2 regions of the Streptomyces sp. NPDC020983 genome follow, and region 2 is predicted to be linked to the other one. Evidence: riboswitches for the same ligand, from Rfam matches in the RefSeq annotation. Region 2 holds a riboswitch; the other holds the start of a gene.
The links. Region 2 has a riboswitch for glycine ahead of gcvT (glycine cleavage system aminomethyltransferase GcvT). Riboswitches for the same ligand answer to the same signal wherever they lie in the genome.

Region 1: it holds a riboswitch for glycine, as region 2 does, so the genes downstream of both, gcvP (aminomethyl-transferring glycine dehydrogenase) here and gcvT (glycine cleavage system aminomethyltransferase GcvT) in region 2, are expected to answer to the same signal.

The regions. Positions count from the first base shown of each region.
Region 1 covers NZ_JBIRRA010000017.1:143,681-147,077, forward strand. The annotation lists gene gcvP (aminomethyl-transferring glycine dehydrogenase) at 1-1,202, opposite strand, end outside; glycine riboswitch at 1,389-1,498, opposite strand; gene ACH4SE_RS31700 (PRC-barrel domain-containing protein) at 1,631-2,047, shown strand; gene ACH4SE_RS31705 (DNA polymerase IV) at 2,067-3,397, opposite strand, start outside.
Region 2 covers NZ_JBIRRA010000006.1:253,994-257,390, reverse strand. The annotation lists gene glyA (serine hydroxymethyltransferase) at 1-476, opposite strand, end outside; gene gcvH (glycine cleavage system protein GcvH) at 513-893, opposite strand; gene gcvT (glycine cleavage system aminomethyltransferase GcvT) at 1,054-2,193, opposite strand; glycine riboswitch at 2,365-2,468, opposite strand; gene ACH4SE_RS15575 (enhanced serine sensitivity protein SseB) at 2,677-3,397, shown strand, end outside.

The sequences.
Region 1 (3,397 bases), on a different contig from region 2:
GTGAGCGTGTCGAAGTACGCGCCGTGCACGACCTCGACGCCGGCCGCGCGCAGCCCCTCGGCGAGTACGGCCGCGTAGCGGTGCGTGCGGCGGGCGATCCGCTCCAGGCCCTCGGGCCCGTGGTAGACGGCGTACATCCCGGCCATGACGGCCAGCAGCACCTGGGCGGTGCAGATGTTGCTGGTCGCCTTCTCGCGGCGGATGTGCTGCTCGCGGGTCTGGAGCGCGAGGCGGTAGGCGGTGTCGCCGTCGGCGTCGACGGACACGCCGACGAGCCGCCCGGGCAGGTTGCGGGCGTAGGACTCGCGCACCGCCATGTAGCCGGCGTGCGGGCCGCCGAAGCCCATGGGCACACCGAAGCGCTGGGTGGTGCCGACCGCGATGTCCGCGCCGAGGGCGCCGGGCGAGGCCAGCACCGTGAGCGCCAGCAGATCGGCGGCGACGGTGACGACCGCGCCGAGGCCGTGCGCCTGCTCGATCACCGGCCGCAGGTCGCGGACGGCGCCGGAGGCCCCCGGGTACTGGAGGAGGACGCCGAAGACGCCGCGCTCGGCGACGTCGGCGGGGATGCCGTCGCTCAGGTCGGCGACGACCACCTCGACGCCGGTGGGCTCGGCACGGGTGCCGATGACGGCGGTGGTCTGCGGAAAGGTGTCGGCGTCGACCAGGAAGACGCCCTCCTTGACCTTGCCCACCCGGCGGGACAGCGCCATCGCCTCGGCCGCCGCGGTGCCCTCGTCGAGCAGCGACGCGCCGGAGGTGGGCAGCCCGGTGAGGTCGGCGACCATCGTCTGGAAGTTGATCAGCGCCTCCAGCCGGCCCTGCGAGATCTCCGGCTGGTAGGGGGTGTAGGCGGTGTACCAGGCCGGGTTCTCCATGACGTTGCGCAGGATCACCGGCGGGGTGAAGGTGCCGTAGTAGCCGAGGCCGATCATCGGGGCGAGCACCTGGTTGCGGGCGGCCAGGGCGCGCAGCTCCGCCAGCGCCTCCGCCTCGGTGCGGGCCGGCGGCAGCGCGAGCGCCGCGGCGCTCCTGATGGCGTCCGGTACGGCCGCGTCCGTCAGCTCGTCCAGCGAGCTGTAGCCCACCTGGGCGAGCATCTTGGCCTGCGCGGCGGTGTCGGGGCCGATGTGCCGGCGGGCGAAGGGCAGTCCGGCTTCCAGCTCGGCGAGCGGAAGGCGGTGTGCGGTCGGATGAGTCATCTGCGGAGGCCTCCTGGTCTGCGACGACCTTCGGGGGCACCCGGCGCGGGCGCCCGTACGGCCTCCCCCTCTGTCATCAGTACCTGAGAGCTTCGCCTTACCCGCGCACGGGCCGGCTTTCACCTTCGGTGAAGACCCGTCCCCCGGACGGCGCTGCCCGGGGCGGATCCTGCTTTCCAGAGTGACCTCGCCCCTGCGGTACGGGTGCCTGAGAGATTCCGGGGAGGATTTGCTCCTTCGGCGCCCCCGGTCTGCCACTGCGGCAGGTGACCGGAGGACTCTCCCGCATGGGGTCTGCAGCCTTCGTCCAGCCTACCAGCGGGATCTGGGCGCGCACCGACCGGAGGTTCGGGTCGACAGCGCCGGTGATGTGGCTTTTGGTGGTAACCAGCAGGTGTCGCTGTTGCTAGGAGCTGGTTGGAGGAGCCGTGCAGACCGATATCGATCCGCGAAGCCTCATCGGACGCCGTGCCGTCGACCGCGACGGTACGAAGATCGGCACGGTGGACGAGGTGTACCTCGACGACGCGACCGGCAGCCCGGAGTGGGCCGCGGTGCGGACCGGCTTCTTCACCCGCGACGCGTTCGTCCCGCTGGAGCCGAGCGAGCTGGTGGGCGAGGCGCTGCGGGTGCCGTACAAGAAGTCGCTGATCAGGGACGCCCCGGATTTCGGCGTCGGGCGCCATCTGTCGCCGGAGCAGGAGCTCCAGCTCTACCACCACTACGGCATGGACCTCCCCACCGAACCGCCCGGCTCCCCCCACGACAGCGGCAGCAACGGGAGCGGACCGCGCGACTTCGGCGACCTGCCCGCCGGGGACCGCCGCCCGGACGACGCCGGCTGATCCGGCGCTCCCGCGCGCCTCACCCGGCGAGCAGCCCCCGGTCAGGGGTGAAAGAGGCCAGCGGGAGCGGCTCGGCGTGCGCGAGCGCCGGATCGTCGACGGAGAACGTGCGCACCCGGCCCGGCGCGGTGTCCGAGGGGAGCTCGAAGCGTACGGTGACCCGGCCGACACCGCTGCCCTGCACCCAGCCGCGCCCCTCCACGGCGTGCTCGACGTCCTGGCCGGGAAGCCAGCGGCTGCCGGGCGCCGGCTCCGGCGGCGGCGCGGCGGGCAGCTCCAGTTCCGCGGACGTGGCCGGGAGCGGTCCGGCGGCGCCCTCCCCGGCGGCGGGACCCGGCACCTCCGCCTGGGCCTGCGCCTCGGCGGCCTGCGCGAACAGGTCCTCCTGCGTGAAGTCGGCCAGTCCCGACACGCCCACGCCCAGCAGCCGCACGCCGCCCGTGGTGTCGACGGCCTCGACGAGCCGGCGAGCGGTCTCGCGGACGACGGCCGGGTCGTCGGTGGGCGCACGCAGCGTCTCGGACCGGGTGAGCGTGGAGAAGTCGTAGCGCCGGATCTTCACCACGACCGTCCGTCCGGAGCGGCCCGCGCCGCGCAGCCGCTGCACGCAGCGCTCCGCGAGCCGGTCGATCTCGTACCGCACCCGGGCGCGGTCGGTGAGGTCGGTGTCGAAGGTGTCCTCGACGGAGATCGACTTCACGTCGCGGTCGGCGACCACCGGGCGGTTGTCCAGGCCCGCCGCCATGGCGTGCAGCGAGGTGCCGTGCGCCTTGCCGAGCAGCCGCACCAGCTCCGGCTCCCCGGCCTGCACGATCTCGGCGACGGTGAGGATGCCGGCCCGCCGCAGGTGCTCCGCGGTGGCGGGGCCCACGCCCCACAGCGTGCGCACGGGCAGCGGGTCGAGCAGGGCGCGTTCGGTGCCGGGCTCGACGACCACCAGGCCGTCCGGCTTGGCCTGCTCCGAGGCGATCTTGGCCAGCAGCTTGGAGCCGGCCAGCCCCACCGACGCCGTCAGCCCGGTGGCGGCACGGATGTCCGCGCGCAGCCGCTCGGCGACCGCCCGGGGCTGCTCGGCCCGCTCCCCCGCTTCCAGGTCGACGAAGGCCTCGTCCAGGCTCAGCGGCTCGATCAGCGGGGACACCGCGCCGAGCAGCCCCATCACGATGTCGCTGACCGCCCGGTAGAGGGTGAAGCGCGGCACGAGATACGCGGCGTTCGGGCACAGCCGGCGGGCGTGCGCGGTGGCCATCGCGGAGTGGACGCCGTGCACGCGCGCCTCGTAGGACGCGGTCGCGACGACGCCGCGGGGCCCGAGGCCGCCGACCACCACCGGCTTGCCCCGCAGGCTCG
Region 2 (3,397 bases):
ACCTCGTCCATGTCGACCCGCCCGGTCTCGGCGTCGACGTGGTAGGCGGCGACCTTGTAGAGCTTCCCGGAGAAGTTGATCTTCATGCCGTGGGTCAGGTGCCCGCCGTGCGCCAGATCCAGGCCGAGGATCGTGTCGCCCGGCTTGAGCAGCGCGAACATCGCCGCGGCGTTCGCCTGGGCGCCCGAGTGCGGCTGGACGTTCGCGGCCTCGGCGCCGAAGAGCGCCTTGACCCGGTCGATGGCCAGCTGCTCGATGACGTCGACGTGCTCGCAGCCGCCGTAGTAGCGGCGGCCGGGATAGCCCTCGGCGTACTTGTTGGTCAGCACCGAGCCCTGAGCCTCGAGGACGGCGACGGGCGCGAAATTCTCCGACGCGATCATCTCCAGGGTGGACTGCTGGCGGCGCAGCTCGGCGTCGACCTCGGTGGCGACCTCGGGGTCGAAGTCGTGGAGCGACTGGTTCAGGAGCGACATGGGATCTTCCCTCGGGTACGGGTGGGGGGCGAAGGGTCAGGCCGCGGTGAAGTCGTCGTACTCGGCAGCGGTCAGCAGCTCCGCTTCCTCGTCGGCGATCCGCACCTTGAACAGCCAGCCGCCTTCGAAGGGCGCGGAGTTGACCAGCGAGGGATCGTCGGCCACGTCCTGGTTGACCTCGGTGACCTCGCCGGACACCGGGGCGTACAGCTCGCTGACGGACTTGGTGGACTCCAGCTCGCCGCAGCCCTGGCCCGCGGCGATCGTCGAGCCGACCTCCGGCAGCTGGACGAAGACGACGTCACCGAGCGCGTCGGCGGCGTGCGAGGTGATGCCCACGGTGGACACTCCCGCCTCGGCGGGGGAGACCCACTCGTGCTCCTTGCTGTAGCGCAGGTGCTCAGGATTGATGCTCATGACGGAATTCTCCCGGATGCGAAGGGTTGCTGGTGGAAGGGGCGCGGCGGCCTGTGGACAACTCTCGTCCCCTCGGGTGGCCGCGCCGTGTGGATCGGCGTGGACAAGCGGGGTCCCGGCGGGACGACGTGGTGGTCGTTCCGGCGGGCACCCGGCCGGCTCAGCGCTCGCGGCGGTAGAAGGGCAGGGCCACGACCCGGTACGGTTCCCGGCTGCCCCGGATGTCGACGGCGACGCCCGGTGTGCCCGGCGCTGCGGCGGACGCGTCGACGTAGGCCATGGCGACGGGCACCCCGAGGGTGGGCGACGGGGCGCCCGAGGTGACCTCCCCGACGACCGCGCCGTCCGGGCCCGTGACGGCGTACCCCGCGCGCGGCACCCGGCGGCCCTCGGCGACCAGCCCGACGAGCGTGCGCGGCGGCTGCTCCGCGGCCCGTGCCGCGGCCGCCGCCAGTGCCTCGCGGCCGACGAAGTCGCCCGGCTTGTCGAACTTCACGACCCGCCCGAGCCCGGCGTCGAAGGGTGTCGTGTTCGCCGTCAGCTCGTGCCCGTACAGCGGCATCCCGGCCTCCAGGCGGAGCGTGTCGCGGCAGGACAGGCCGCACGGTACGAGACCGGCCCCGGCCCCGGCCGTCAGCAGCGCCTCCCACAGCCGCTCGGCGTCCGCGGGCGCCACGAACAGCTCGAAGCCGTCCTCGCCGGTGTAGCCGGTGCGGGCGATGAGCGCGGGCACGCCCGCGACCGTGCCGGGCAGCCCGGCGTAGTAGCGCAGGGCCGGCAGGTCCGCGTCGGTCAGCGATCCGACGATGCCGGCCGCCTGCGGGCCCTGCACGGCCAGCAGCGCGTAGGCCTCCCGGTCGTCGGTCACGGTCGCGTCGAACTCCGCGGCCCGCAGCGCGAGGGTGTCCAGGACCGTCTGGGCGTTGGAGGCGTTGGCCACGACCAGGTAGCGCTCCTCGGTGAGCCGGTAGACGATCAGGTCGTCCAGGATGCCGCCGTCCGGGGCGCACACCATCGTGTAGCGGGCCCGGCCGACCGCGAGCGCCGACAGATGGCCCACCAGGGCGTGGTCCAGCGCCTGCCCGGCCTGCGGGCCCGTCACGGTGATCTCGCCCATGTGGGACAGGTCGAAGAGCCCCGCGCGGGTGCGGACGGCCTGGTGCTCCTCGCGCTCGCTGCCGTAGCGCAGCGGCATGTCCCAGCCGGCGAAGTCGGTCATGGTGGCGCCCAGCGCGCGGTGGACCGCGTCGAGCGCGGTGCGGCGCGGTGCGGCGGGGGACGGGCTCGGTGCTGCGCTCATCAAGGTGCTCCCAATTGCGGCGGACGGGTCGTGGACTTCCGGCCGGGACTCTTCCCGGCCTCCCCATCTGTCATCGGAACCTGAGAGGTTCACCGTGACCCTGCGGGCCGCGGCTTGCACCTTGGGTGGGGCGGGACCGGTGAACGCGGCCCGCCCGCTTTTCAGATCTGCCTCGTCCGCGCGGTATGTGTGCCTGAGAGATTCAAGGGAGGACTTGCTCCTTCGGCGCCCGCCCCCGCGGTCTGCGAGGGGTGGGACTCTCCCGCGCGGCCTCCAAACGGCCGGTATGCGAATTGTGGGTGCTGCTCGTACTGCGGGTCGTGCGGGTGCTGCTCGTGCCGTCGGTGCAGGTCATGCCCTTCCCGCCGCCGACATGCGCCGCCATCATCGCATGCCCCGGCGTGCGCGGCGGCCAGCAGATAGGGTTTCCGGGCAGGCAACGGGTGGCGCCGACAGCGGCACACAGCGCGGACGAGGATGGACATGGACAATCCGGCACCGTACATATGGCCGGCGAACGAGCTGGAGGAGGTGCTCGCCGCCAGCCTCGGCAACCCCTCCGCGACCCCCCGGCTGCTGGAGGTCCTGGGCCGCTCCCACGTGTGGGTGCCGCTGCCCAACGGCGGCTCGCCCGCGTCCACCGACCTCGACCTGCCCACCGTGGAGCTGGGCGGCGCGCCCTACGTGCCGGTCTTCAGCTCCGAGCAGCAGTACCGGCTCGCCGCCGAGGGCATGTCCTGCACCGTCGCGCCGGTGCGCGAGTTCGCCCGCGGCCTGCCCCCGATGGTCGGCATCGCCGTCAACCCCGGCGGGGCCGTGGGGGTGCCGCTGCCACCCGCTGCCGTCGCCGAGCTGTGCCGCGGCGCCCGGCCGCCCGGGGCGTACGGCGAGCAGGCCCCCAGCGGCGCCCGGGTGCGCCTGTGGGAGCCCGCGCCGGACGAGGAGCCGGTCGACTTCCTGGCCATCACCGCCGCCGAGTACGCCGTCACCCCCGTGGTGCTGAGCGCCCGCCGGGCCATGGCCGCCGTCGAGGAGGAACCGCCCGCGCTCTTCGTCGGAGTGGAACTGGACCGCTGGCAGGAATCCGACCGCGCCGCCGCCATGGACGCGCTCGGGCGTGCGCTGGGCGCCGCGCCGCTGCCCTGGCCGGTCCATCTGATCCTGCTCGACGTCGCCCAGGACCCGGTCGCCGACTGGATGCTGG